DNA from 3 places in the Streptomyces sp. NPDC021080 genome. Region 1 is predicted to be linked to each of the others. Evidence: riboswitches for the same ligand, from Rfam matches in the RefSeq annotation. Region 1 holds a riboswitch; each other region holds the start of a gene.
What was found. Region 1 has a riboswitch for S-adenosylmethionine ahead of thrC (threonine synthase). Riboswitches for the same ligand answer to the same signal wherever they lie in the genome.

Region 1 (6,278 bases):
GCGTGAACGGAGCATTCTCGCCCTGGAGCGCCGCGGTTTCCCCGGTCCCGGCGCCAAGGAGCGCGCCATCCGCGAACAGCTGGGCCTGGCCCCGGTCCGCTACTACCAGCTGCTCAACGCGCTGCTGAACGACCCGCGCGCCCTGGCGCACGACCCCGTCACGGTGAACAGGCTCCGCCGGGTGCGGGAGGCCCGCCGGGAGGAGCGCTGAACTCGTGGGCGAGGACGCCATCACGTGGCCGGTGCGGCCGGTGTGGTCGGGGGGCGGGTGCGAGTGGTGGGATCGAGGCATTCCTGGTCGTGGGGTGTTCGCCCGGCCATGAGTCGGGGGTGCGTCCGCGCTCACCCGGATAGGGTCGCCCCATGGGCAGCCACCCCGAATCCAAGGACTTCTTGCCGGCTCCGGTGACCCCCGCCGGACGCGACGCTCTGGAAGCGATCCTCACGCGCCCGGCCCGGACGGTCGTCGCACTCGACTTCGACGGAACCCTCGCCCCCATCGTCCCCGACCCCGACCGGGCCCGCGCGCACCCCGACGCGGTCCCCGCACTCGCCGCGCTCGCCCCCAAGGTCGCCTCCGTCGCCGTGGTCACCGGCCGCCCGGCCGGTGTGGCCGTGCGCCACGGCGGCTTCGCGGGCGTGCCCGGCCTCGAGCACCTGGTCGTCCTCGGCCACTACGGCGCCGAGCGCTGGGACGCGGTGAGCGGCACGGTCACCGCTCCCGCCCCGCACCCCGGGGTGGCCGCGGTCCGTGCCGAGCTGCCCGGCTTCCTCGACCGGATCGGCGCCTGGCAGGGCACCTGGATCGAGGAGAAGGGCCGGGCGGTCGCCGTGCACACGCGCCGCGCCGCCGACCCCCAGTCCGCCTTCGAGGCGCTCCGGGAGCCGCTGGGCGAACTCGCCGCCCGGCACGGTCTGATCGTCGAGCCGGGGCGCATGGTCCTGGAGCTGCGCCCGCCGGGCACGGACAAGGGCGTCGCCCTCATGGAGTACGTCCGGGAGAGCGGCGCCGAGGCCGTCCTGTACGCGGGGGACGACCTGGGTGATCTGCCCGCCTTCGCCGCCGTCGACAAGCTCCGCTCCGACGGGATTCCCGGGCTCCTGGTGTGCAGCGGCAGCTCCGAGGTCGCCGAACTCGCCGAACGCGCCGACCTGGTGGTCGACGGGCCCGCCGGAGTCGTCCGGCTCCTCGCCGCCCTGGCGGCCCGGCTCGCCTGACCCCGCGGCTGGTCACCCGGTCGGGCCGGGGCGGGGCAGGCTTGTTTCGCCCCCTCCGCCCCTGCCCTTCCCACCTCGGGGCTCCGCCCCGGACCCCGCTCCTCAAGCGCCGGAGGGGCTGGAGCCTCTGCTCAGGCCTCCAGCTCGCGCAGTTGGTCCAGGAACCACTGGGCCGGGGGCAGGGCGGTGGCCGCGGCGGCCAGTCGCTTGGTGCGTTCGGCCCGTTCGCCCGGCTGCATGCCGAGCGCCTCGTGCAGCGCCCGCGCCGTACCGGTGATGTCGTACGGGTTCACCGTGATCGCGTCCTCGCCCAGTTCCTCGTAGGCCCCGGCCTCTCGTGACAGGACCAGAGCGCAGCCCTCGTCGGAGACGACCGGGATCTCCTTGGCGACGAGGTTCATGCCGTCCCTGATGGGGTTGACGAGGGCGACGTCGGCCAGCCGGTAGGCGGCGAGCGAGCGCGCGAAGTCGTCCTTCACGTGCAGGACCACCGGGGTCCAGCCGGGCGTTCCGTAACCGGAGTTGATCTCGTCGGCGAGCCGCTGCACCTCGGCCGTGTAGTCCCGGTACACCGCGAGGTCCTGCCGCGACGGATAGGCGAACGCCACGTGGACCACCCGCTCGCGCCACTCGGGGTGGTCGTCGAGGAGCTGCCGGTACGCCAGCAGTCCCCGCACGATGTTCTTGGACAGCTCGGTCCGGTCGACGCGCACGATCGTCCTGCGGCCCGCGCCGATCTCCTCGCGCAGCGCGGTCATCCGCTCCCCGACGTCCGCGCGGTGCGAGCGCTCGCGCAGGAACTCGGCGTCCGCGCCGAGGCCGTGCACCCCGATGCGGGTCTCGCGCCCGCCCGCCCCGGGGTCGTCCAGGTGCCTGACCGCCAGGGGCGTCACCGAGGACCAGGACCCGGCCCAGCGCCAGGGGTCGGTCGTTTCCGCACAGCGCAGGAACGCCGTGGCCCACCGCCAGGTCAGGAAGGCCACCCGGTCGGCGCCGAGCATGCCCGCCATCAGCTCCGCGCGGATGTCGTCGGGGAGCATCCGGAAGTAGTCCTCGGGCGCCCACGGGGTGTGGGAGAAGTGACCGATGTGCAGGTCGGGGCGCAGTTCGCGGAGCATCCCGGGCACCAGGCACAGGTGGTAGTCCTGCACCAGCACCGTCGCGCCGTCGGCGGCCTCCTCGGCCAGTGCCTCGGCGAAGGCCCGGTTGTAGGTCCGGTACGACTCCCACTGACGCCGGAACTCCGCGTCGAAGACCGGCTCCAGCGGGGTCTGGTAGAGCATGTGGTGGACGAACCACAACACGGAGTTGGCGATGCCGTTGTAGGCGTCGGCGTGCGTGTCGGCGTCGATGGCCAGCATCCGTACGCCGTCCTCGTGGACTCCGCGCCGCACGGCCTCCCGGTCGCCGTCCCCGAGGGCGGAGCAGACCCAGAGGGCGCCCGCGTCCGGCCCGATCGCCGAGAGTCCCGAGACGAGGCCGCCGCCGCCGCGCCGGGCGTGCAGCGAACCGTCCTCCCGTACCTCGTAGGTGATCGGGCCGCGGTTGGACGCGACCAGAATCCGGCGGGCACCCCGCGTTGAAGCCATGCCTCGAAACCTAGCCCCGTGTCGAAACGCTCAAACGCGCTCTTCGGCCGTATGCGATCGTCGGCCGTCGGCGCCGGACTACGCGGCCTTGCGTGTCTGGTACTCGGAGATTTCGCTCATCGGCGGCCTTTCCTCGGTGTCCACCGAGTACGTGCGCGGCCGGAAACCGTCCCGGTCGCGTTCGAACTGGGTGAGGGAGGGGCGGATCAGATGGCCGCGCGCGAGCCGGAGTTGCGCGGTGCGGTAGATCGCGGCGGCCATGCGGCCGAGTGCCTGGCCGTCCTGGTGGCGGTGCTTGCGCACGCCGACGTCGACCTGGGCGAGGGCGTCCAGGCCCACCAGGTGCAGGGCGTCGACGAGCATGCCCAGCTCGACGCCGTAGCCGACGGGGAAGGGGAGCTGCTCGAGCAGCGAGCGGCGGGCCGCGTACTCGCCGCCGAGCGGCTGGACGAAGCCCGCGAGCTGCGGCCAGTGCATGTTCAGCAGGGGGCGGGCCATCAGCTCGGTGACCCGGCCGCCCTGTCCGCCGCCACCGGCCATCGGGCGGTCGTACATGGCCTTGACCAGGTCGACGCCGGGCTCGGTGAGCAGCGGGCCCACGATGCCGGAGACGAAGTCGGACGAGAACTCCTTGAGGTCCGCGTCGACGAAGCAGACGATGTCCCCGCTCGTCACGAGCAGCGACCGCCACAGCACCTCGCCCTTGCCGGGCACGGCCGGGATCCGTGGGAGGATGTCGTCGCGGTGCACGACACGCGCGCCGGCGGCGGCGGCGACCGCGGCGGTGCGGTCGCTCGAACCGGAGTCGACGACGACGATCTCGTCGACGAGGGGCACCTGCTGCATCAGGTCGTGGCGGATGATCGAGACGATCTCGCCGACCGTCTCCTCCTCGTTGAGCGCGGGCAGCACGACGCTGACCGTCGACCCGGTCACGCGTTTGGCTGCCATGAGCTTGTGGAGCGGGCGGTCGGTCACGGACCAGGAGCGTGTGCTCAGCCAGCTTTCGACTTCTCTCAGCACCGTCTGCGGCTCCTCACTGTCTGATCACACGCTCTCATCGGCGTGCCCGCTGCGGCCAGCGGCAGATCGATTGGCTCGTCTCGCGGTTCGGACGACTATCTCAACTGTCCAGGCCTTCGGTTACAGTCTTGAACAACGCGCATGACCATCGCATGTCCTGGATCGTCGGCGCGTATCGTGTTCAACAGTTCAACAATCAAATACCGCTCATCCAGAGGGGCAGAGGGATACGGCCCGATGAAGCCCCGGCAACCCTCCAGCCGGTCTCGTACCGATCGATGTCGATCGCGTCGCGAGGCTCCCGGCTAGGGAAGGTGCCAAATCCGTCTCACGGCGAAGTGCGCCGTGAGGAAGATGAGGAGAAAGGGCCTCGCCTCCATGGCTGCGCAGACAGTTGCAAGCACCACGAACTCCGCCGACTCGGTGGACCTCGGCCCGGCCGCGGCGCTTTCCTGCCGCGAGTGCGGACACCGCGTCCCGCTCGGCCCGGTCTTCGCCTGCGAGGAGTGTTTCGGCCCGCTCGAGATCGCCTACGACTTCTCGGCCTACGACGCCGAAGAACTCCGCAAGCGCATCGAAGCGGGACCCGCGAACATCTGGCGCTACGCGCCGCTGCTGCCCGTCCCCGCGGACGTGGCGGACAAGCCGAACATCAACCCCGGCTGGACCAAGCTCGTCCAGGCCGACAACCTGGCCCGCGAGCTGGGTGTCGACGCCGGAAAGCTCTTCGTCAAGGACGACTCCGGCAACCCGACGCACTCCTTCAAGGACCGCGTCGTCGCCCAGGCCCTCGAAGCGGCCCGCGCCTTCGGATTCACCACCCTCTCCTGCTCCTCCACCGGCAACCTCGCCGGAGCGGTGGGCGCCGCGGCGGCCCGCGCCGGTCTGCGTTCCTGCGTGTTCATCCCGCACGACCTGGAGCAGGGCAAGGTCGTCATGGCCGCGGTCTACGGCGGCGAGCTCGTCGGCATCGAGGGCAACTACGACGACGTGAACCGTTTCTGCTCCGAGCTGATCGGCGACCCGGCGGGCGAGGGCTGGGGCTTCGTCAACGTCAACCTGCGGCCGTACTACGCCGAGGGCTCCAAGACGCTGGCGTACGAGATCTGCGAGCAGCTCGGCTGGAAGCTGCCCGACCAGCTCGTCGTGCCGATCGCCTCCGGCTCCCAGCTCACGAAGATCGACAAGGGTCTGCAGGAGCTGATCAAGCTCGGGCTCGTCGAGGACAAGCCGTACAAGATCTTCGGCGCCCAGGCCGAGGGCTGCTCCCCGGTCTCCGTCGCCTACAAGGCCGGCCACGACGTCGTACGGCCGCAGAAGCCGGACACCATCGCCAAGTCGCTCGCGATCGGCAACCCGGCGGACGGACCGTACGTGCTGGACATCGCGCGGCGCACCGGCGGGGCCGTGGAGGACGTGAACGACGACCAGATCGTGGACGCGATCAAGCTGCTGGCCCGCACCGAGGGCATCTTCGCGGAGACCGCCGGCGGTGTGACCGTCGGCGTGACCCGCAAGCTGATCGAGAACGGTCTCCTCGACCCGACGCTGACCACCGTCGTGCTGAACACCGGCGACGGCCTCAAGACCCTGGACGCGGTGGCCTCCGACACCGGGCTGACCGCGACCATCCGCCCGAACCTCGACTCCTTCCGAGAGGCTGGCCTCGCATCATGAGCGTCAACGTCCGCATCCCCACCATCCTGCGCACCTACACCGGTGGCGCCGCCGAGGTGAAGGCCGAGGGCGCGACCCTCGCCGAGGTCATCGGTGACCTGGAGAAGAACCACACGGGCATCGCCGCGCGCGTCCTGGACGACCAGGGCAAGCTGCGCCGCTTCGTGAACGTGTACGTCAACGACGACGACGTGCGCTTCGAGCAGGGGCTGGAGACGGCGACCCCGGCAGGGTCCGGCGTCTCGATCATTCCGGCCGTCGCCGGAGGCTGATCGTTACCCTCGGTAATGCCGAACACAGTGCGTTCACAGAATTGCCCCCTCCGTGAGACAAACGGAGGGGGCAATTCTATTGGATTGAACGCGCTAGAGTTGGGGAAGTCGCTCCGATTTGGATGTTGGTTTCATGCCGGACGCATATGAGTGGCTGTTCGGCGGGCGACAAGAAGTAGCCAAAGTAGCTCACCTATTTGGGCATTTTATGGCAATTGCGGGGTCCGACTTGCCCTGGATCCGTGCGTATCCTCCGCATATCAATGATCGGCCATGCCCAGAATTCTCGTCCGATTGACCTGTTGCAGAGGGCAGTTGGACAGATACATTCAGCCGCGGTCGACGCGTTCCGGCGCACACCCCCAACCGTTTGGGGGGTGAGGTCTGACCCGGATCCGCGAAGTGTGGATCTGTGCAAGGGCCAGTAATAGGGGAGTTAGGCATGGCTCAGGGCACCGTCAAGTGGTTCAACGCGGAGAAGGGGTACGGCTTCATCGCG
Region 2 (6,278 bases), on a different contig from region 1:
CAGAGCGCGGACGACACGGCCTGGGCGATGGACCGCATCATGCGCGGCGAGGCGACCGACGCGCAGATCGCCGGATTCGTGGTGGCACTGCGGGCCAAGGGCGAGACCGTCCAGGAGATCACCGGACTCGTCCGGGCGATGTACGAGCACGCCAACGTGATCGAGGTGCCCGGACGCACCGTCGACATCGTCGGAACGGGCGGCGACGGCGCGAAGACCGTCAACATCTCCACGATGTCCTCGATCGTGGTGGCCGGGACCGGCGCCAAGGTGGTCAAGCACGGGAACCGGGCCGCGTCCTCGGCGTCCGGCTCGTCGGACGTCCTGGAGAAGCTCGGCGTCAACCTCCAGCTGCCGGTGAAGCGGGTGGCCGAGGTGGCCGAGGAGGCCGGGATCACCTTCTGCTTCGCGGTCAAGTTCCACCCGGCGCTGCGTCATGTGGCGGCGGCGCGCGGCCAGTTGGGGATCCGGACCACGTTCAACGTGCTCGGACCGCTGACCAACCCGGCGCGGGTGAAGGCCCAGGCGGTCGGCGTCGCCGATCCCCGGATGGCGCCGATCGTGGCGGGTGTGTTCGCCGAGCGCGGCAACTCCTCGCTGGTCTTCCGCGGCGACGACGGCCTCGACGAGCTGACGACCACCGGGGGCTCCCACGTCTGGGTGGTCCGCGACGGCAAGGTCACCGAGGAGCGCTTCGACCCGCGTGACGTCGGCCTCGACGTCGTCCCGGTGGAGGCCCTGCGCGGCGCCGACGCCTCGTACAACGCGGAGGTCGCCCGGCGCCTGCTGGACGGCGAGAAGGGGCCCGTACGGGACGCGGTCCTGCTGAACTCGGCGGCGGCCCTGGTGGCCCTGTCGCCGACCGGCGCGCCGCTCGCCGGCCAGCTCCGCGACCAGATGGAGAAGGCCGCCGAGGCGATCGACTCCGGCGCCGCGAAGCGCACGCTGGAGCGCTGGGTGGCCGCCAGCAACGCCTGACCGACGCGAGACCCCGCGCGGGACGCGGTCCACGATCCGGACTGCGTCTTGCGCGGGGAAGATCCTCTGGCAAGATGCTGTACCAGGTCATGAGTGACAGCCATCAGGCCCCGGCCGGCTGTCCGGCAACCCTCCGTCCGTGGCGGGGTGCCCCGGGTGAAGACCAGGTCGTAGGCAGCGAGGCCTACGGCAAGCGCGGACCCCTCCCGCTCTCCGGGCGGACCACCAGGGGTCCTGGTCGTTCGAGGGAGCCTTCTGTGAGCAAGCGAATGCGCTAGGGCGCCGAGCCCCGCCTCCGCACACCCTTTTCACCCTTCTCCCGCGCTGAGCGACGCCTTTTGGCGGCCGGCTCCCGCGGTGATCCCGCCTGCCTCTCACAGGAGCTCGCCATGTCTGTCTCCGTCGTTGCCGCCGACTCGTCCGTTTGTGCCCCTCTGCCGGTTCTGGGCCGGGATGTCACCGTCCCGCTCGTCACCGGCGGCGAGGTGACCTACGCGGCCCTCGACTACGCCGCCAGCGCGCCCGCCCTCCAGCGGGTGTGGGACGACGTCGCCGCGTACGCGCCGTACTACGGCAGCGTCCACCGGGGCGCCGGCTACCTCTCGCAGCTGTCCACCGACCTCTTCGAGAACGCCCGCAGGACCGTCGCGGAGTTCCTCGACTGCCGCGCCGGTGACCAGGTGGTCTTCACCCGCTCCACCACCGACTCGCTGAACCTGCTCGCCGCGGCTCTTCCCGCCGACTGCCAGGTCTTCGTCTTCGAGACCGAGCACCACGCCTCGCTGCTGCCCTGGCGCGACGCCCGGGTGACGTACCTGAACGCCCCGCGCACCCCCGCCGAGGCCGTCGACACCCTGGAGCGCGCCCTCGCCGCCCGAGACCCCTACGGACCGGCCCTGGTCTGCGTCACCGGCGCCTCGAACGTCACCGGTGAACTGTGGCCGGTGCGGGAGCTGGCCGCCGCCGCGCACGCCCACGGCGCCCGCATCGTCCTCGACGCCGCGCAGCTCGCCCCGCACCACCCCGTCTCGGTCCAGGACCTCGACGTCGACTGGGTCGCCTTCTCCGGGCACAAGCTGTACGCGCCCTTCGGCTCCGGCGTCCTCGCGGGCCGCTCCGACTGGCTGCGCGCGGCCGACCCCTACCTCGCGGGCGGCGGCGCCAGCCGCAGGGTCACCCGGCGCGCGGACGGCGGGGTGGACGTGGAGTGGCACGACAGCGCCGCCCGGCACGAGGCCGGCTCGCCGAACGTCATCGGCGCCTACTCGATCGCGTCGGCCTGCAAGGCGCTCACCGAGGAGGGCTTCGACCGGCTCGTCACCCGCGAGCAGCACCTGATCCGTACCGTCCGCGCGGGCCTCGCCGAGGTCCCCGAGGTCCGGGTCCTGTCCCTCTTCGGCGACGACGCCCCGCGGGTCGGCGTCATCTCCTTCGTCGTCGAGGGCTGGAACAGCTCGCACTTCGCGGCCGCGCTCTCCGCCGAGTACGGCATCGGGGTGCGCGACGGCCTCTTCTGCGCCCACCCGCTGGTCCGCACGCTGCTCGGCAGCGCGCCCGAGACCCAGGGGGAGTGCGGCGCCCCCGAGGCGGCCCCGGGCGAGAAGTCCCTCAACGCGATCCGCGTCAGCTTCGGGGCCGGCACCCCCGACGAGCACGTCGAGCGGTTCGTCCGCGCGGTGCGCGAGCTCGTCAGGGACGGCGCGCGCTGGCAGTACCGCACCGAGGACGGCCGCTGCGTCCCCGCGGTCTGACACCCGCGATCCGCTCGCCCGGAGGCGGCGCCGCGTCGGTCAGGAGTCGAGACCGATCGCGAACGCCGCCTCCAGGTCGTGCTGGGAGTAGGTACGGAACGCCACGTGCGTGTCCGTCGCCTCGACCCCCGGGATCTTGCTGATCTTGCCGGGGATGACGTCCGCGAGATCGTCGTGGGCCTTGACCCGGACCATCGCGATCAGGTCGTAGGTACCGGTGACGGAGAAGACCTCGCTGACGCTCTCCAGCGACGCGATCGACTCGGCGATCTCGGGGATCCGGTCCACGCTGGTCTTGATGAGGACGATCGCGGTGATCACGGCTGGTTCTCTCCCTAGGGGGCCGCTGCTGGGGATCTCACCCTACTCGCGGTCCACCCGGCCCGGCCGCTCCACCGGGGGCCCCGGCGGCACCCCCGCGGCGGGCACGGCGGCCGGGCGGTGGCGGAACCGCGCCCACGCGTAGACGAAACCCAGGGAGAAGCCCACGAGGTGGGCCAGGTAGGCGACCCCGGGGCCCGAGCTGCTGCGGCCCGCCGCCATCCACTGCAGGGTGAACCAGAACGGCAGCACCACCCAGGCCGGGAACCGCAGCGGCAGGAAGAACAGGAACGGGAAGAGACTGGTCACCCGGGCCCTGGGGAACAGGTACAGGAACGCGCCGAGCACCGCGGAGATCGCCCCGGAGGCCCCGACCAGGGACTGCTGCGAGGTCGCGTTGGCGGCGGCGTAACCGAGCAGGGCCAGATATCCGCAGCCCAGGTAGAAGAGGGCGAACTCCAGATGACCCATGCGTTCCTCGGTCATCAGCCCGAAGACGTAGAAGAAGAGCATGTTGCCCAGGAGATGGAGCCAGCTGCCGTGGATGAACAGGGCGGTCGCCGGGGTGAGGACCTCGCCCGGGGCCCCGCCGAACAGACCGGTCGGCACCACGCCCCAGCGGCGGAAGTACGCCCGCTGGGCGACCAGCAGCCCGTCCCCGGTGCCGTACGCGGGATCCAGGCCCGAGGCGGGTCCGATCACGAAGATCAGACAGCACAGGACGATCAGTCCGTACGTCACCGGCGCCGGCCGGTCCCGCAGCGCCCTGCCGACCGTCGTACTCCAATTGCCGATCATGGTGCAGAGCATGACGTAACCGCACCGATGCGCACAGACCGCCTCGCCGCCGTGGACAGCCGAGCGTCGGGTACCCGCCAGGCCGTAGGGTTACGAGCCATAAGTGCCGGGAGGCCGGCATCGGACGGACACTAGTTAAGGAAAGCGGCTGCCCTATGACAGTTCCCCTGCCCGACGCCAAGACCCGTTGGCGCTGCACACTCTGCGGCAACCTCACGCGGTTCGACGTGACCCGCTCGTCGAAGGTCGTCGAGTATGTACACCTCGACCTGGCCGGTGAGCCCAAGGTCGAGGAGCGTGAGGTGGTCAGTGAGACCATCGAGTCGGTGCGGTGCCGTTGGTGCAACGCGGTGGATCAGGTCGAACTCGTGGACAGGCCGGGCGCCGGCTCCTGACGGAGCGGGCCCCGCACGGATATTGGGGTGAACGGATGGTGGAGACCGCAGGCGGGGAGCCGGACGACGGCACCGCCGAGGTGCTCGACCGTCCGCTGCCCGACGGCGTGCGCAGGCGCGTCGTGCAGATCGTCTCGGACGGCTTCGGCGGGCTGACGGTGACCGAACTGCCCGCACAATTGAGGCAGTACGCCCGATTCGCTCCGAATCGTCGTGCCAAGTTCGCGGGCAACGCGATGGCCGCGGCGCTGGAGACGGATCCGCTGTTCAGACAGCGCATCGCCGAGAAGCTCAGAGAGGCCCAGCCGGAGATCGTCGGCGCTCTCGACTCGGGCGCGCCGCCCCCGGCCGCGGATCCGCTGGACGTGGCGGCCGCGGCCTATGTCGTGCGTCCGGTCGGCTGGGTGAAGCTGGTGACCGCCGCGGGCGAGGAGGCTCTGCGGGCGGACGCCGAGCGCGCAGGCGAGGAGAGCCGCGCCGAGCTGGACCGGCTGCGCGCGCAGCTCGCGGAGGCCCGCGGGCAGACGCGCGCGGAGACCGAACGGCTGCGCGCGGAACTGGAGTCGGCCAGGAAGGAAGCGGAATCGCTTCACCGCAAGCTGCGTGGGGCTCTCAGTGACGTCAAGCGCGGCGAGGCGGCCCTGCGCAGGCTGCAGGCGGAGTCGGACGGGGCGAAGGCGGAGAGCCAGGCACAGGTGTCCGCGGCCGAGAGCGAGACGCGGCGGCTCAAGACGCGTCTGTCGGAGGCCGAGGCCGCCCTGGAGGCCACCCGCAAGGCGGCCCGCGAGGGACGCAGTGTCGAGGACATGCGGGTGCGGCTGCTGCTCGACACGGTGCTGGAGGCGACCCAGGGGCTGCGCCGGGAACTGGCGCTGCCCCCCGTCTCCGTGCGGCCCGCGGAGACGGTGGAGGCGGTCGAGCCGGGGCGGATGACCCCGAAGGACATCGCCACCCGCGCGCTGTCCGAGAACGACCCCGCGATCCTCGACCAGTTGCTCGCGCTGCCCCAGGCGCATCTGGTCGTCGACGGCTACAACGTCACCAAGACCGGCTATCCCCAGATGCCTCTGGAGAAGCAGCGGCTGCGGCTGCTCGGACAGCTCTCGCAGCTGGCCGCGCAGACCGGCGCCGAGGTCACCTGTGTCTTCGACGGGGCCGAACTGGCCGCGCCGGTGCTGCTCGCGCCCCCGCGCGGGGTGCGGGTGCTGTTCTCCAAGCCCGGTGTCACGGCGGACGAGCTGATCCGTCAGCTGGTGCGGGCCGAGCCGCCCGGCCGGCCGGTCATCGTCGTCTCGACCGACCGCGAGGTGGCCGACGGGATCGCCAAGGCGGGCGCCCGGCCGGTGGCGTCCGCGGTGCTCCTCAAGCGCTTCTCGCGCGGCTGAGCGCTCTTTTCCCTCTTTCGTCCCTTTCGCTCCGCTTCGGCGCCCCGGTTTTGTGCGTCCGGCGATCGGTTCCCTAAGTCGCATGGGCCGCGTACGCACCATCCGTAACGTCTAGGCCTGATGCCCCAATTGGTCCGGTCTTCACGCGACGTAGTGTCAAGCGGACATCACTGCAGGTGAGTTGATGGCAAAGAATGCGCTCGGTGACAAAGAATTTTCAGGTTTGGATTTGAACTGATCACAAGTAGGTCACTAGGGTCGTGGCTCGAACCTCTAACTCGGGTGATCACTTCATGGGGAGTGACAGTGGAGGGGCACCGCCCGTCGGCGTTTTCGGCAGGCGGCTGGAGGAAGAAGGAGCTCGCCTTCGTGGCGTCCCACCGTCGACCCAAGCAGCCGAGCCGCGCCCGTGTGACCGTGCTCACCACCGCAGCCGCAGCAGCCGTTGTGCTGAGCGCCAACGCCGCCAACGCGGCCCCGTCCGAGAAGCCCAACAAGGACGAGGTCAAGACCAAGGTCGACAAGCTCTACGAAGAGGCCGAGCAGGCGACCGAGAAGCTCGACGGCGCCAAGGAGAAGCAGCAGAAGCTCCAGAAGGAGATCAGCGCTCTCCAGGACAACGTCGCCCGCGGCCAGGAGGCTCTGAACGA
Region 3 (6,278 bases), on a different contig from region 1:
CAGCGGCAGCAGGGGTACCGAGGCCGCGGCCTTGTCCTGTGCCCGCTTCAGCAGTTCGGTGCGCTCGGTCGTGTCGGTCTCCGTCTCCTCCTTCTTGATCAGTTCGCGGACGGCGGGGTCGGAGTAGTCGTTGGCGACCCAGCTGTTGGCGGAGTAGAAGGGCGAGAGGTAGTTGTCCGCGTCCAGATAGTCGGCGTACCAGCCCAACTGGTAGAGCGGGTAGAGGTGCTTGACGCGGTCCTTGCCGTACTGGGTCCACTCGGTGGACTGGAGGTTCACCGTGAACAGTCCTGTGGCTTCGAGCTGGGTCTTGAGGAGCGCGTACTCGTCGGCCGAGGAGGAACCGTAGTGGTCGCTGTTGTACTGGAGGTTGAGCGTGACCGGGGTGGTCACCTTCGCCGCTTTGAGACGCGCGGCGGCGGCGGCCTTGTCCGGGCCGCCCTTCTCGTCGCCGTAGAGCGACTTGAAGGAGGCGGTGGCGCCGGTGAGTCCGTCGGGCACGGAGGTGTACAGCGGCTGATAGCTGTTCTTGTAGACCTGTCGGGCGAGTTGGGCCCGGTCGACGGAGTCGGCGACGGCCTGCCGCACGGCCAGCGCCTTGGCCTTGTCGGGCTTCTTGGTCCTGGTGCCGTACGGCTGGGTCCTGAAGTCGAAGACGATGTAGCGGATGCCGTTGCCCGAGCCGGTGTGGACCTTGACGTCCTTCTTCGTGGACAGGTCGTCGAGGTCGGCGGTGGTGAGGGTGCGGTAGACGGCGTCGACGGTGCCCTGCTGGACGTCGAGCTTCAGGTTGCTCGCGTCGGTGTAGTACTTCAGCTGGATGTTCCGGGTCCGCGCGGCGCCCAGAGCGCCGCCGTAGGCGCTGTTGGCGGTGAAGGAGACCAGTGAGTTCTTGTCGTAACTGCGCACGCCGTAGGGGCCGTTCCAGGGTTTGCCCGCGACGATCGCCTTGTCGTCCAGGATCTTGTCCGGGGGGAAGACCTGCTCGTCGACGATGTAGCCCGCGGCGGTGGACAGCACCTGGGGAAACAGTGTGTCGTCGGCCGACTTGAGGGTGAAGACGACCTTGTCCGGTGCCGGGGCGGCGACGGAGTCGAGGTCGTACAGGAGGGAGGAGGGGCCGTTCTCGTCGGCGATCCTCACCGTGCGGTCGAAGCTGAACTTGACGTCGGAGGACGTCAGTCGGTGACCGTTGGCAAACCTCAGGTCTTTCTTCAGCGTGACGGTGTACTCCTTGGGACCGGTCGGCTCGATCCCCTTCGCCAGGTCCGGGGAGACCTTCGTGGCGCCGTTCTTGACGCTGAGCAGGGTCGCGTAGACCTCGCTCTCGATGGTGCCGGAGCCCGCGTCCCAGGAGCCCGCCGGGTCCAGGGCGGTCACCTGGTCGGTCGTGCCGACGGTGATCGCCGCCTCCCCGGTCCCGGTGGAACTCCTGCTGCTCGTGCAGCCGGTCAGGGCCGCCAGGAACACCGTGCCGAGGGATATCGCGCCGAGGGCCCGGAGGGGTCTGGTGGTGTTGTGCTGCGCCATGGCTGGTCTCTGCTTCCGCGTGAGTGGGTGCGCGAAGGGGCCGCGGCAGGCAGGGGCGAGCCGGGCGCACGCTGTCGCGTGAAGGGTGGGGACGGGAGGAGCGTGAAGAACAAGTGGGTCAGCGGTGACAGAGACAGCTGCACACCAGCAGCAGATCCACATGGCGCCGGGAGCACAGCACGAGGCCGGTTGCCACGCCGTCCTCCCCAGGGGTGTCGCCGGCCGTCGGGCCGGTGGGAACGCACTTGCAGAACAGAAACATCCGCCGAGCCTTCACCTGGGGCACCCCACTGCGCCGAGGGTTGCCATCCGGCCAGCCAGGGCTTGATCACCGGAACTCGTAGCTCGCGCTCACCGTAGATCTCCGGTCGGAGGAACGACAAGTTCTGCTCGCGACAAGCAATATGATCGCAATCTGACGTTCCATCAGATTGCAATCATATTGCACGGGAACGGACCTCCTTCGTGCGGGAGCGAAAGAGGCCCGCAAAACCACGAAATGCGGCGGGAGGGCGCCGGAACCAACCACCCGACGGGGGCGCCCAGTTGCTAGTGTTGAACCATGCAGATAGGCGTTAACGTCCCGAATTTCGGACCTGGCACCAATCCGGAAACCCTCGCCCGCTGGGCCAAGACGGTGGAAGGTCTCGGCTTCGACCTATTGATGGTCTCCGACCATGTGGCGATCACACCGGATGTCGCGAAACAGTATCCCGCCCCGTTCTACGATCCTTTTACGACGCTCTCCTGGCTCGCCGGTTTAACGACCCGGGTCAAACTGGGCACCACGGTTCTCATCGCGCCCTACCGGCATCCTCTGCTGGTCGCCAGAATGGCGGCCAACCTGGATCAGCTCTCCGGCGGGCGGCTCGTCCTCGGCGTCGGTGTCGGCTGGGCCCGGGAGGAATTCGCGGCGCTCGGCGTCCCCTTCGAACGGCGGGGCGCACTGACCGACGAATATCTGAACACCCTGAGAACCGCGTGGGCCGACGAGGCCGACTACGGGAGCGGGCGGATTCCGGTCTGGATCGGCGGCAACAGCGACGCGGGGCTGCGCCGGGCGGCCCGGCTCGGTCTGCCGTGGCATCCACTGCGGTTCACCATGCCGTGGTTCCGTGACGCGCTGGACCGTCTGGGGAACATCGCGGCCGAACTCGGGCAGCCGGCACCCGAATCGGCGCCCCGCATCCTTCTCCGGCTCACGGACAAGCCGGTCGACCATCCCGATCGCCGCGCCGGCGAAGGCACCCTCGACCAAGTCCTGCAGGACATCGAGCAGTTGCGCCTCTCGGGCGCCACCACGGTGGTCCTCGACCCCTACAACGGCGACCCGGACGAGACCCTCAGGCCCGAAGTGGCATGGCAGGCGCTGGCCACCGTGGCCGCGAACCTGGCATAGCCCCACACCCCACAGAGACGGAGCCACAGTGACCCTCGACGACCGCGGCCCGCACCACAACGGCAGCGACAGCACCGACCACGGCGAAACCGGCCCTTCCTCCGCCGTCAGCGAAGCCGACCTGGTCCATCTCCGCCGCTGCGTGGACCTGGCGGCCGAGGCGGTGGACGCCGGCGACTGGCCGTTCGGCTCCCTGCTGGCCGACGCGGACGGCAAGGTCCTTGCCGAGGACCGCAATCGCGAGTCCAGCACCGGGGACCCCACCCGGCATCCGGAGTTCGAACTCGCCCGCTGGGCCGCGACCCACCTCGACCCCGAGGAACGGGCCACGGCCACCGTGTACACCTCGGGCGAGCACTGCCCGATGTGCGCGGCCGCGCACGGGTGGGTCGGACTGGGCCGCATCGTGTACGCGAGTTCCTCCCGCCAGGCACGGGACTGGAAGGCCGAATGGGGTGTGCCCGTCACCTCGCCCCTGAGCCCCTTGTCCATCCGGGACGTCGTACCCGGCCTGGAGATCGCCGGGCCGGTCCCGGAACTGGCCCAGCAGGTGAAGGAATTGCACCTGCGCTTCCGGAGCGGGATCGACGCGGCCGGCTGAGAAGGCCGAAGACACCCGGGCCCGGCAGCGTGACTCGCTGCCGGGCCCGGGGTGTGTGCGGACGATCGCGCGGATCAGACCATGAACTGGTCGTACTTCGCCATGTGTTCCTGAAGTTCCTCCAGGCTCGGGTTGCGGCCGCCCGCCGTGAGGCGCCCCAGACCGCGGAAATAGTCCTCGCGGTCGTAGATCGGGTAGAACATGATCAGCAGGGTGGCGTCCTCCTTGCCCCGGTTCGTGAAACCGTGCGGCTCGCCCTTGGGCACGTAGGCGAAAGCACCCGGCTCACCCACCACCTTGCGGTCGCCGATGGTGAACTCGATCTCACCGCGCACCACGTAGAACATCTCCGTGGACTTCTTGTGCACATGCGGACTGGCGCCGCTGGCTTCGGGAGCCATGTGATGCTCGAAGAATCCGAACTCCCCGTCGGAGTCCGGTGTGGTGAGCTTGAGATACGTCCTCTTCGTGTCCCGGATGTCGACGAACTCTCCCCCGCCCGGCGGCACGTACAGCGGAACAGACACTTTCTCTCCTTGGGTGTTGTCGATTCGGGTGCTGCCGAATCAAGTGGTCTCGAATCAGGTGGTGTTGCATCGGGTGGTACTGCATCGGGTCGTGGTGCATCGGGTGGTTTCGACGGCCGGCTCGTACGGCCGACGCGTCAGGTGGCCTCGGCCAGGCTCGGATCCTGCTGCGGTCGCCGCGCCGCCTGCGCCTGTGCCCACCGGCCGATCGCGGGAGCCGCGAGGCCGCTCGCGGCGAACAGCGCGGCCAGTGCCACCCATCCCGTGGTGCCGGCCGTGACGACCAGGCTGACCACGATCGGTGCCGCGATCTGCTGCACGGCCACCCCGAGCCAGAATACCGAGAGGTAGACGCCCTCCTGGCCGGGCACCGCGAGCAGATACGAGCCGCCCCAGCCTCCGGCGGACTGCCACAACTCGCCGCCCGTCAGCGCGATCATGGCCAGCAACAGCGCGCCGACCGCCAGGACGACCGGCAGTCCCGGTGCCGTGACGAGCAGCAGACAGCACACCGCGAGGGAGAGACCGGCGCGTACCAGAGCACGTGCCGCGCCCTGGATGTCGTCGGTGCCCCGGCTCGCGCGCACCTGGAGGAGCACCGCCAGTACGGTGTTGACCGCGACGAGCGGGGAGATCAGCGCGGCCGAGACGTTCGTGTGCCCCACGATCCACAGCGGTATCCCGATGCTCAACAGCGTCATGTGCATGGTGAGAACCGCGTTGATCCCGGCGAACGAGAGGAACGAGCCGTCGCGCAGCACATTCACCGAGAACCTCCGCCGAAGGTTCCCCGTCGGCGCGTTGAGCAGCGGCAGCCGGGACGCCAGGGTCGCGAGCACCGCGAACGAGGCGGCGTTGAGCAGGAGGATCACGCCGTAGCCGGTTCGGGTGTCGATCAGCAGCCCGACACCGCCCAGCAGGGCGCCGACGGTGAAGCCGACGTTGCGCATCGACCGGAGGATCGCGACGACCTTGACCCGTTCCGTGGTCGGCACCGCCTGCCCGACCAGGGCCTGCTCCATCGGCGCCGCCGCCTTGTCGACGAGGCCGAGCAGGCACACCACGGTCAGGAACTGCCAGAGGTTTTGGACGAACGGATACACCACGAAGCAGACGGAGCGCCACAGGCTCACCCCGACCAGGACCTTCTTCGGGCCGATGCGGTCGGCCAGGATCCCGATGGGGATCGCCGTGCCGAGGGCGATGGCGGCGGACAGCCCCAGGCCGAAGCCGAGGTTGTGCTCGGACAGGTGGACCGACCTGGTGACGAAGGGGACGGACACGGCCAGGAAGGCGCCGGTTCCGACCGCGTCGATCATCGCCATCACGGCCAGCCGTCTGCCGACCGGACCGCCGGGCACGGATCCGCGCAGTCCGCGGACGCGCTGCCACAGAGCAGACATCTGATCCCTCACTCGGTTGCGATACGGATGGCGGCGACGGCGTCCAGGACGTGCCGGTGTGCGGTGTCCGCGTCCGGCCCGGTGGCGATGACGTGCCCGGCCCGGTCCCATGAGGACGCCCAGGGCCGTACCTCCTGGCCCGCCTCGACGTCCACCTCCACGGCCCGTACGCCGGGCAGTGTCTTCGCGGAGTCCTGTCCGGCGACCCCGGTCACCGTGCCCGGCCCTGCGGCCAGGAAGCGGATCGACGCGGTCCGGCTCGAGGTTCGGGGCAGCTCGACAGGGCGGCCGGCCAGCAGGTCGATGAGGGTCAGCCTGATCGTGGTGTCGTAGGCCAGGTCGACGAGGTCGATCAGATGGTCGCCGGGGCAGCGGCCGGCGCATTCGACCAGCGTCGGTCCGGACTCGGTGAGGATCCACTCGGCGTGCAGGATGCCGGTCCCGAAGCCGACGGCCGCGATCAGCGCCCGCAGGGCCGTCCCGAACGCGGTCCGGGTGTCTGGGTCCAGCGGCGCGGGCAGCAGATGGCCGAGCTCGACCGGATACGGTCCCGGGATCACCGTCTTGGCCGTGATGTTCTCGAAGACGACCTCGCCCTCCCGCACCAGCGCCTCGACGCTGAACTCGGGTCCTTCCAGGCGTTCTTCGGCCAGGAACCGCCACTGCAGCGGCCGGTCGGGCACCTGCTCGTACTCGGCCGCCGACGAGGTGCGCTCCCACGCCTGCGCCGCGGTGGTGGCATCGACCGAGTCCAGCAGCTGCACGCCGACGCTCGCCTGCCGGTTCGCCGGTTTGACCACCACCGGCCCGGTACCGGC

Region 2: it holds a riboswitch for S-adenosylmethionine, as region 1 does, so the genes downstream of both, ACH4S8_RS19455 (aminotransferase class V-fold PLP-dependent enzyme) here and thrC (threonine synthase) in region 1, are expected to answer to the same signal.
Region 3: it holds a riboswitch for S-adenosylmethionine, as region 1 does, so the genes downstream of both, ACH4S8_RS42195 (ABC transporter substrate-binding protein) here and thrC (threonine synthase) in region 1, are expected to answer to the same signal.

The regions. Positions count from the first base shown of each region.
Region 1 covers NZ_JBIRQM010000008.1:135,570-141,847, forward strand. Annotated here, with positions in the region: gene ACH4S8_RS21165 (DUF3263 domain-containing protein) at 1-211, shown strand, start outside; gene otsB (trehalose-phosphatase) at 364-1,218, shown strand; gene ACH4S8_RS21175 (trehalose-6-phosphate synthase) at 1,350-2,807, opposite strand; gene ACH4S8_RS21180 (glucosyl-3-phosphoglycerate synthase) at 2,886-3,830, opposite strand; SAM riboswitch class I at 4,035-4,191, shown strand; gene thrC (threonine synthase) at 4,209-5,507, shown strand; gene ACH4S8_RS21190 (MoaD/ThiS family protein) at 5,504-5,779, shown strand; gene ACH4S8_RS21195 (cold-shock protein) at 6,222-6,278, shown strand, end outside.
Region 2 covers NZ_JBIRQM010000007.1:259,250-265,527, reverse strand. Annotated here, with positions in the region: gene trpD (anthranilate phosphoribosyltransferase) at 1-978, shown strand, start outside; SAM riboswitch class IV at 1,064-1,180, shown strand; gene ACH4S8_RS19455 (aminotransferase class V-fold PLP-dependent enzyme) at 1,368-2,729, shown strand; gene ACH4S8_RS19450 (Lrp/AsnC ligand binding domain-containing protein) at 2,769-3,050, opposite strand; gene ACH4S8_RS19445 (rhomboid family intramembrane serine protease) at 3,093-3,848, opposite strand; gene ACH4S8_RS19440 (hypothetical protein) at 4,004-4,243, shown strand; gene ACH4S8_RS19435 (NYN domain-containing protein) at 4,279-5,628, shown strand; gene ACH4S8_RS19430 (NlpC/P60 family protein) at 5,998-6,278, shown strand, end outside.
Region 3 covers NZ_JBIRQM010000030.1:18,148-24,425, forward strand. Annotated here, with positions in the region: gene ACH4S8_RS42195 (ABC transporter substrate-binding protein) at 1-1,530, opposite strand, end outside; SAM riboswitch class IV at 1,767-1,876, opposite strand; gene ACH4S8_RS42200 (LLM class flavin-dependent oxidoreductase) at 2,093-2,929, shown strand; gene ACH4S8_RS42205 (nucleoside deaminase) at 3,051-3,530, shown strand; gene ACH4S8_RS42210 (cupin domain-containing protein) at 3,605-4,057, opposite strand; gene ACH4S8_RS42215 (MFS transporter) at 4,195-5,460, opposite strand; gene ACH4S8_RS42220 (ATP-grasp domain-containing protein) at 5,469-6,278, opposite strand, start outside.